DNA from 3 places in the Streptomyces sp. NPDC003023 genome. Region 2 is predicted to be linked to each of the others. Evidence: predicted binding sites of a transcription regulator. Region 2 holds the regulator's gene; each other region holds the start of a gene.

Region 1 (3,272 bases), on a different contig from region 2:
CGCGGCGGGCGGTGCCCAGCACGTCCAGACCGGCCTGGTCGAGCTTGAGGCCGACCTCCTCGGCGATGACGGTGGCACCCGTGAGGGTGGCCATGTCACCGAGCATCGCCTTGCGGCGGTCACCGAAGCCGGGGGCCTTGACGGCGACCGCGTTGAAGGTGCCGCGGATCTTGTTCACGACCAGGGTGGAGAGGGCCTCGCCCTCGACGTCCTCGGCGATGATCAGCAGCGGCTTGGAGCCACCGGCCTGGATGACCTTCTCCAGCAGCGGCAGCATGTCCTGGATGGAGGCGATCTTGCCCTGGTGGATCAGGATGTACGGGTCGTCGAGGACGGCCTCCATACGCTCCTGGTCGGTCACCATGTACGGGGACAGGTAGCCCTTGTCGAAGGCCATGCCCTCGGTGAAGTCCAGCTCCAGGCCGAAGGTGTTGGACTCCTCGACGGTGATGACACCGTCCTTGCCGACCTTGTCCATCGCCTCGGCGATGAGCTCGCCGACCTGCTGGTCCTGCGCGGAGAGCGCGGCGACGGCGGCGATGTCGGTCTTGTCCTCGATCGGACGGGCGGTCGCGAGCAGCTCGTCGGAGACGGCCTTGACCGCGGCGTCGATGCCCTTCTTCAGGGCGGCCGGGGAGGCGCCGGCGGCGACGTTGCGCAGGCCCTCGCGGACCAGCGCCTGGGCGAGCACGGTGGCGGTGGTCGTACCGTCACCCGCGATGTCGTTGGTCTTGGTCGCCACCTCCTTCACCAGCTGGGCGCCCAGGTTCTCGTACGGGTCCTCGACCTCGACCTCGCGGGCGATGGTGACACCGTCGTTGGTGATGGTGGGAGCGCCGAACTTCTTGTCGATGACGACGTTGCGACCGCGAGGGCCGATCGTCACCTTGACCGTGTCGGCAAGCTTGTTGACGCCGCGCTCGAGGGCGCGACGGGCGTCCTCGTCGAACTTCAGGATCTTCGCCATGGGAGCGGTTCAGCCCTCTCGGAAAGTCGTGTTCAAAGAACCGCGCCCCTCGCCGCCCGGCAATCCGCGGGGTGACCAGGGGCGCAGCTCAAAGCAATGCAGGTGAAGCAGGTGTTTACTTCTCGACGATCGCGAGCACGTCGCGAGCCGAGAGGACGAGGTACTCCTCGCCGCTGTACTTCACTTCGGTGCCGCCGTACTTGCTGTACAGCACGATGTCGCCGGTCTTCACGTCGAGCGGCAGGCGCTCGCCGTTCTCGAAGCGGCCCGGGCCCACGGCCAGGACGACGCCCTCCTGGGGCTTCTCCTTGGCAGTGTCCGGAATGACCAGGCCTGAGGCCGTGGTCTGCTCGGCGTCGAGCGGCTGGACCACAATGCGGTCCTCGAGCGGCTTGATGGCAACCTTGGAGCTGGCGGTCGTCACGATCCGACCTCCCCCTTCGGAGATCACGGGGTTAACTGATCTGAGGTGGCGACCAGGTCGATCCGTCGTCGCGGGTGCCGGACCTGCCCGTCGCTGTGTTGGCACTCTCACTTGGTGAGTGCCAGAGCCGAGACTATGACTGCGATTAGCACTCGGTCAAGCGGAGTGCCAATGTGGCGCCCCGAAGGGCCGAAGGATCCCGGTACGGACAACGCCGGAACCGCCCCCGCGGTTCCGCTCCGCGGGCCCCGGTCAGACGTAGTCCTCCAGCCTGGCCACCGCGTATCCCTTGTCCGTCACCGTCTTCATCACCCGGCGGATCATGTCCGGCATGGTGCCCTTCCAGTCCTCCTTGCCGCGGAAGTGGGTGAGGATGATGTCGCCCGGGTGCAGGTCCCTGTCCCACTCCCGCCACTCCATGTGGTCGGGGAACGCCTCGGCGGCCCACAGCGGCACGGCCTCGATCCCGCACGCCTTGGCGACGCGCAGGGTGTCCCCGTTGTAGTTGCCGTACGGCGGGCGCAGCAGCCGGGGCCGGGTGCCGTACCGCTTCTCCAGCCTGTCCTGCTGACCGCAGATCTCACGCTTCTGCGCGGCGTACGAAAGCCCCGGCAGGTAGGGGTGCTTGAGCGTGTGGTTGTGCAGTGCCACCCCACGGTCCCGCATCTTCTCGAAGTAGCCGTAGTCGTCCTTGATGACGTAGTCGCTCAGGAACGCGCTGTACGGGATCCGCAGTTCGGACATCATCCGAAGCAGTTCGGGGTCCTTCTCCGCGCCGTCGTCGATCGTCAGGAAGACGATCTTCTCCTTCGTCGGGACGGTGGTGAAGACGGGCGGCAGGTCCTCCCCGCCCTCCACCTCGAACCCCTTGCGCGTGGTGATCTTCGGCTTCACGGCGGGGGGCGGGGGTGCGGCGAGCGGGACCTTGTCGAGCCCCCACTTCTTCGCGGCGGCGGCGCGGGCCTTCTGAGCGCTCCTGACCTTGTCCGCGTAGGCGGACAGCGCCTCGGCGGGCCCGGCCGCACCACGTGCCTCCGGCTTCTCCGCCCCCGGCCGCTTCGCCCGCTCGGCCTTCTCCGCCTGCCCGGCCTGCGGGCCCTGCCCAGCCGGGTTCCCGGCGGCGGATCCGGCGGGTGTGCCGGGGCCGGCGGTTCCCGAGGGCCCCTCGGCCGCACAGCCCGAGCCGAGGGCGGCGACGACGAGGGCGGCCAGGACCGCACGGACCCGATACGCTCTCAATTTTCCCTTTTGTCGTACTAGCTGCATGGCGACGCATCCTGTCAGCGCCCCGCCCGCTCACCGGCCCGACACCGCCACCGAGAGCGCACCATCCCCCGGCTGGCCCACAATGGGCCGGTGAACGACCTCGACCCGCTCGCCGCCTTCTCCGCACTCCGTACCGATGAAGGCAGAGCGCTGCTGGCCTCACTCGCCTCCTACGACCCCGCGCGGGAACTGGCCGTCGCCACCCGCCTGCGCCGCGAGCACCCGGCGCACCTGGTCTCCGCGGCCCTCGGACAGGCACGCCTGAGACAGCGGGCGGCCGCGAAGTTCGGCGAGGAGGACGCCGGCCGGATGTTCTTCACCCCGAACGGCGTCGAGCAGTCCACCCGCCGCTCGGTCGCCACCCACCGGGCCGCGCGCTTCACCGCCCTCGGCGTCGGCAGCGTGGCGGACCTGTGCAGCGGCATCGGCGGCGACGCGATCGCACTCGCCAGGGCCGGGATCACGGTGCTGGCCGTCGACCGCGACCCGCTCACGGCGGAAGTCGCGCGCGCGAACGCGGAGGCGCTGGGGCTGTCCGGTCTGATCGAGGTCCGCTGCGCGGACGTCACGGACATCGACACCGCCCCGTACGACGCGGTGTTCGTGGACCCCGCC
Region 2 (3,272 bases):
TTCCTGCTCCACGTCCATCTTCGTCGGCGTCGTCACCTCGACGTGCACGATCAGGTCGCCGCGACCGCCGCCCCGCAGGTGCGTGATGCCGCGACCGTGCAGCGGGATCGACTGACCGGACTGGGTACCGGGGCGGATGTCGATCTCCTCCACGCCGTCGAGCGTCTCGAGCGGACACTTCGTGCCCAGTGCCGCCGCCGTCATCGGAATGGTCACCGTGCAGTGCAGGTCGTCCCCGCGCCGCTGGAAGACGGGGTGGGCGATCTCGTGGATCTCGACGTACAGGTCGCCCGCGGGGCCACCGCCCGGGCCGACCTCGCCCTCGCCCGCGAGCTGGATCCGCGTGCCGTTGTCGACACCGGCCGGGATCTTCACCGTCAGCGTCCGCCGCGAGCGCACCCGCCCGTCGCCCGCGCACTCGGGGCACGGCGTCGGCACGACCGTGCCGAAGCCCTGGCACTGCGGGCAGGGCCGCGAGGTCATGACCTGGCCGAGGAAGGACCGCGTCACCTGCGACACCTCGCCGCGGCCGCGGCACATGTCACACGTCTGCGCGGAGGTACCGGGCGCCGCGCCCTCGCCCGAGCAGGTCGTGCACACGACGGCCGTGTCGACCTGGATGTCCTTCGTCGTGCCGAAGGCGGCCTCGTTGAGCTCGATCTCCAGGCGGATCATCGCGTCCTGGCCGCGCCGCGTCCGCGAGCGGGGCCCGCGCTGCGACGCCGTGCCGAAGAACGCGTCCATGATGTCGGAGAAGTTGCCGAAGCCACCTGCTCCGAAGCCGCCCGCACCGCCGCCTCCGGCCTGGGAGAGCGGGTCTCCGCCGAGGTCGTAGACCTGCTTCTTCTGCGGGTCCGAGAGCACCTCGTACGCGGCGTTGATCTCCTTGAAGCGCTCCTGCGTCTTCGGATCCGGATTAACGTCCGGGTGGAGTTCGCGCGCGAGGCGGCGGAAGGCCTTCTTGATCTCGTCCTGCGATGCGTCGCGGCGCACGCCGAGTACGGCGTAGTAGTCCGTGGCCACTTACGACTCCGCCAGGATCTGTCCGACGTAACGTGCCACTGCGCGTACCGCTCCCATCGTTCCGGGGTAGTCCATGCGGGTCGGTCCGACCACGCCGAGTTTGGCAACTGCCTCGTCGCCCGAACCGTAGCCGACCGAGACGACGGACGTGGAGTTGAGTCCTTCATGGGCGTTCTCGTGACCGATCCGTACGGTCATGCCCATACCACCCGACTCATTCGCCTCGCCGAGCAGCTTGAGCAGCACCACGTGCTCCTCGAGCGCTTCGAGCACCGGGCGGATGGTCAGGGGGAAGTCGTGCCCGAAGCGCGTCAGATTGGCGGTGCCGCCGATCACGAGCCGCTCCTCGGTCTCCTCGACCAGGGTCTCGAGCAGAGTGGACAGCACCGTGGAGACGGTGCCGCGGTCCTCGTGCTCGAAGGAGTCGGGGAGTTCCTGCACCAGCTGCGGCACGTCCGCGAAGCGGCGTCCCACGATCCGGCTGTTGAGCCGGGCCCGCAGGTCCGCGAGGGAGGTGTCGCCGAACGGCGCGGGGCAGTCGATCATGCGCTGTTCGACCCGGCCGGTGTCCGTGATCAGCACGAGCATCAGGCGGGCGGGCGCGAGGGAGAGAAGTTCCACATGCCTGACCGTCGACCGGGTCAGCGAGGGGTACTGGACGACCGCGACCTGCCGGGTCAGCTGCGCCAGCAGCCGGACCGTGCGCCCCACGACGTCGTCGAGGTCGACCGCCCCGTCCAGGAAGTTCTGGATGGCGCGACGCTCGGGCGACGACAGCGGCTTGACGCCCGCCAGCCGGTCGACGAAGAGCCGGTACCCCTTGTCGGTGGGGATCCGGCCGGCGCTGGTGTGCGGCTGGGCGATGAAGCCCTCCTCCTCCAGCACGGCCATGTCGTTGCGGACGGTGGCCGGTGAGACGCCGAGCTTGTGCCGCTCGGTGAGGGCTTTGGAGCCGACGGGCTCCTCGGTGCCGACATAGTCCTGGACGATGGCGCGCAGCACCTCGAGCCTGCGTTCGCTGAGCATCCGCGCACCTCCAGTGGTTCCTCGGTGTGGCCTGGCACTCGATGCGTCCGAGTGCCAGCATTCCCCCGGCCAGTGTACGGCTGCCGGGTACACGGGTAGCAAGGGTGGCAGACCATGCGGTCGGACATGTCGCCGGGCGCGGCCCGCACGGGTCGGTGCGGGTGCGATGCGGATAGCGTCGTCCCTATGGACCTCGGTTGGGAAGACTTCGGCTGGGAGCGGCTGGCCCCCGGCGTCGGCCGCCGCCGTCTGCCGGGCTGGGACGCGACCGTCGGCCTGGTGGTCGGCGAGGACGCCGTGCTGCTGTACGACACCGGCTCGACGCTCCGCGAGGGCGCCGAGGTACGGGCTCAGGCACAGGCGTTGCTGGGCGGGCGCCGCGTGACGCACATCGCACTGAGCCACCCGCACTTCGACCATGTCCTCGGCACCGCGGCCTTCGCGGGCGCGGAGGTCTACGGCGCGGTGGGCCTGGACACCCTGCTGGACCGGGAACGGGACGAGATCCGGGCCGACGCGGTCCGCCACGGGGTCCCGGCCGACGACGCGGCCGAAGCGGCTGACCTGCTGGTCGCCCCGCACCACCCGGTGTGCGGGGAGTGGACGCTCGAGCTGGGCGGACGCCAGGTGCTGCTGGCGAACGTCGGCCCCGGCCACTCGGGCCACGACCTGGTGCTGCTGGTGCCGGGTGAGCCGGAGATCGTGTTCTGCGGGGACCTCGTGGAGGAGTCCGGCGAGCCGCAGGCGGGCCGGGACGCCTTCCCGTCCCGCTGGCCGGCCGCACTGGACCGGCTGCTCGATCTCGGCGGCGAGGACGCCCTGTACGTCCCGGGGCACGGCGCCGTCGTCGACGCGGCGTTCGTGCGGGCGCAGCGCGGCGAACTGGCGGCGCGTTTCAACGTGTCGTGACGGCGTGTCGTAGTGGCGTGCGGCCGTATCGTCGTCCGAATGCGCAGCTACAGCCCTGATCTCACGCCGCCGTGGAAGCGGTCGAAGCCCGTCGCCGAGGTGCCGGCCGAGCCTGATCTGGTGGTCGAGGAGGTGTCGACCGGCTTCTGCGGTGCGGTGATCCGCTGCGAGGCCGGGACCGTGACCCTGGAGGACCGTTTCGGCAAGCACCGTGTCTTCCCGCTCGAGCCGCGCGGCTTCCTGCTGGAGGGCAAGGTCGTCACCCTGGTCCGCCCGGCCGCGGCGACCCCCTCCCGCCCGACCCGTACGGCCTC
Region 3 (3,272 bases), on a different contig from region 2:
TGACGGCCTCGGTGGTGAGGAACAGCGCCGCGATGGAGGCCGCGTTCTGCAGGGCAGAGCGGGTCACCTTCGCGGGGTCGATGATGCCCTCGGCGATCATGTCGACGTACTCACCGGTCGCGGCGTTCAGGCCGTGGCCGACGGGCAGGTTGCGCACCTTCTCGACGATGACGCCACCCTCGAGACCACCGTTGACGGCGATCTGCTTGAGCGGGGCCTCCAGCGCGAGCTTCACGGCGTTGGCGCCGGTCGCCTCGTCGCCCGAGAGCTCGAGCTTCTCGAAGACCGAGGAGGCCTGGAGCAGGGCCACGCCACCACCGGCGACGATGCCCTCCTCGACGGCCGCCTTCGCGTTGCGAACGGCGTCCTCGATGCGGTGCTTGCGCTCCTTGAGCTCGACCTCGGTCGCGGCACCGGCCTTGATGACGGCCACGCCGCCGGCCAGCTTCGCGAGGCGCTCCTGGAGCTTCTCACGGTCGTAGTCCGAGTCGCTGTTCTCGATCTCGGCACGGATCTGGTTGACGCGACCCTGGACCTGGTCGCTGTCACCGGCACCGTCGACGATCGTGGTCTCGTCCTTGGTGATGACGACCTTGCGGGCGCGGCCCAGCAGGTCCAGGCCGGCGTTCTCGAGCTTGAGGCCGACCTCCTCGGAGATGACCGTGCCGCCCGTGAGGATGGCGATGTCGTTCAGCATGGCCTTACGACGGTCGCCGAAGCCCGGAGCCTTGACGGCGACGGACTTGAAGGTGCCGCGGATCTTGTTGACGACCAGGGTCGACAGGGCCTCGCCCTCGACGTCCTCGGCGATGATCAGCAGCGGCTTGCCGGACTGCATGACCTTCTCGAGCAGCGGAAGGAGGTCCTTCACGTTGCCGACCTTGGAGTTGACGATCAGGATGTACGGGTCGTCCAGGGACGCCTCCATACGCTCCATGTCGGTGGCGAAGTACGCCGAGATGTAGCCCTTGTCGAAGCGCATGCCCTCGGTGAGCTCGAGCTCCAGACCGAAGGTCTGGGACTCCTCGACCGTGATGACGCCTTCCTTGCCGACCTTGTCCATGGCCTCGGCGATGAGCTCGCCGATCTGGACGTCAGCGGCGGAGATGGAGGCGGTGGAGGCGATCTGCTCCTTGGTCTCCACGTCCTTGGCCTGCTCGAGCAGGGCGCCGGAGACGGCCTCGACGGCCTTCTCGATGCCGCGCTTCAGGGCCATCGGGTTGGCGCCGGCCGCCACGTTGCGCAGACCCTCGCGGACGAGAGCCTGGGCGAGAACGGTCGCGGTGGTCGTACCGTCACCGGCGACGTCGTCCGTCTTCTTGGCGACTTCCTTGACCAGCTCGGCGCCGATCTTCTCGTACGGGTCCTCGAGCTCGATCTCCTTGGCGATGGAAACACCATCGTTGGTGATCGTGGGGGCGCCCCACTTCTTCTCGAGGACGACGTTGCGACCCTTGGGGCCAAGGGTGACCTTGACGGCGTCGGCGAGCTGGTTCATCCCGCGCTCGAGACCGCGCCGTGCCTCCTCGTCGAACGCGATGATCTTGGCCATGTGAAGTGTTCCTCCCGGGCATGGGGGTCCCCCCGCGCCGCAGGCTGCGGGGGAGGATTGCTTCGGACCGGAGCACGGTGCCCGCGACGGACGGCCTGCGCGCCGTGTGGTTCCTTGCCCCACGCGGTCTGCGGACCTCACCGAACCGATCCAAGTTCTGTCACTCTCACTGGGAGAGTGCTAACGCCAATGATTAGCACTCGACCCATGAGAGTGCAAGCGCCTCTGGAGGATCGTGGACCGGTTCCGGACCGGTCCGCGCGCACGCGCGAGGGGCGCGCGCACGCGGGAGGGGCCTCGTCGACCCGGCCCACGCGCGCACAAGGGGCCCGCGTCACCCGGCCCACGCACGCACGAGGGGCCCGCGCCCCGGTGAACGGGATGCGAGCCCCTCGTGTGTGAGTGCGTCGGTGGCCGATCGCGCCTCGGTCAGTCGGATCAGACGGCGAGCTTGACCATGTCCGCCTGCGGACCCTTCTGGCCCTGCGAAATCTCGAATTCGACCCGCTGACCCTCTTCAAGGGTGCGGTATCCGTCCATCTGGATCGCGCTGTAGTGGACGAAAACATCCGCACCACCGTCGACCGCGATGAAGCCGTACCCCTTCTCCGCGTTGAACCACTTGACGGTGCCCTGAGCCATGCCTAACTCCCCTATTACTGGCCCTTGCGCAGGACCGCACTTCGCGGACCCGGGTCAGACCTCACCCCAGCAGGAGGGGTGTGCGCCGGAACGCGTCGACCGCGGCTGAATGTATCTGCCCAACTGCCCTCTGCAACAGGTCATTCGGACGAGAAATCTGGGCAGGGCCGAACGGCCGATTCATGCGAATTCGCAAAATTCCGGGGCAAGTCGGGCCCGGCAAATGACGCCTAAACGGCAATTCGATCGCATGGTTTGGCCGCATTCTTGCGAAACCTGAAGGCATTCTCGAGCGGCCGGCGGGGGTGCTTCCCAGACTCTACCGCGCTCAACCATACTGAATTGCCCCCTCCGCTTCTCGAGCGGAGGGGGCAATTCAGTAACTGCGGGTAATTCCCGGGGGAGGGATCAGCCGCCGGCGACGGCGGGAATGATCGACACGCCCGCACCGTCGGGCGTGGCCGTCTCGAGGCCCTGCTCAAAACGGACGTCGTCGTCGTTCACGTACACGTTGACGAAGCGGCGCAGCTTGCCCTGATCGTCCAGGACGCGGGCCGCGATGCCGGTGTGGTTCTTCTCCAGGTCCGCGATGACCTCGGCGAGGGTCGCGCCCTGTGCCGGGACCTCGGCCTGGCCACCCGTGTACGTACGGAGGATGGTGGGGATGCGGACGTTGACGCTCATGTTCGTCGCCTCTCAGGAGTGGATGGTCAGTGGGCGGCCAGGCCGGCGTCGCGGAACGCGTCCAGGCTCGGGCGGATGACGGCGGTCGCCTGCGAGGTCTCGGCCACCGCGTCGAGGGTCTTGAGGCCGTCGCCGGTGTTCAGGACGACGGTGGTGAGCGCCGGGTCGAGCACGCCCGCCTCGATCAGCTTCTTCGTCACACCCACCGTCACGCCACCCGCCGTCTCGGCGAAGATGCCCTCGGTACGGGCCAGCAGCTTGATCGCGTCGACGACCTGCTCGTCGTTCACGTCCTCGACCGCCCCGCCGGTGCGGCGCGCGATGTCCAGCACGTACGGACCGTCGGCCGGGTTGCCGATGGCGAGCGACTTGGCGATGGTGTTCGGCTTCTGGG

The links. The regulator HrcA, encoded in region 2, represses chaperone genes, less so after heat shock. The targets are predictions, from matches to a motif close to TTNGCACTCNGNNNNNCNGAGTGCNAA.
Region 1: groES (co-chaperone GroES) is a predicted target of HrcA. The motif match lies at 1,537-1,563, and genes of this name have one in related genera.
Region 3: groL (chaperonin GroEL) is a predicted target of HrcA. The motif match lies at 1,710-1,736, and genes of this name have one in related genera.

Annotation. Positions count from the first base shown of each region.
Region 1 covers NZ_JBIAPL010000003.1:458,604-461,875, forward strand. Annotated here, with positions in the region: gene groL (chaperonin GroEL) at 1-967, opposite strand, end outside; gene groES (co-chaperone GroES) at 1,083-1,391, opposite strand; gene ACFYV1_RS13835 (polysaccharide deacetylase family protein) at 1,644-2,657, opposite strand; gene ACFYV1_RS13840 (methyltransferase domain-containing protein) at 2,652-3,272, shown strand, end outside.
Region 2 covers NZ_JBIAPL010000006.1:32,878-36,149, forward strand. Annotated here, with positions in the region: gene dnaJ (molecular chaperone DnaJ) at 1-1,023, opposite strand, end outside; gene hrcA (heat-inducible transcriptional repressor HrcA) at 1,024-2,049, opposite strand; gene ACFYV1_RS20535 (MBL fold metallo-hydrolase) at 2,236-2,958, shown strand; gene ACFYV1_RS20540 (DUF3097 domain-containing protein) at 2,998-3,272, shown strand, end outside.
Region 3 covers NZ_JBIAPL010000005.1:356,533-359,804, forward strand. Annotated here, with positions in the region: gene groL (chaperonin GroEL) at 1-1,552, opposite strand, end outside; gene ACFYV1_RS19690 (cold-shock protein) at 1,991-2,194, opposite strand; gene ACFYV1_RS19695 (MoaD/ThiS family protein) at 2,603-2,878, opposite strand; gene thrC (threonine synthase) at 2,905-3,272, opposite strand, start outside.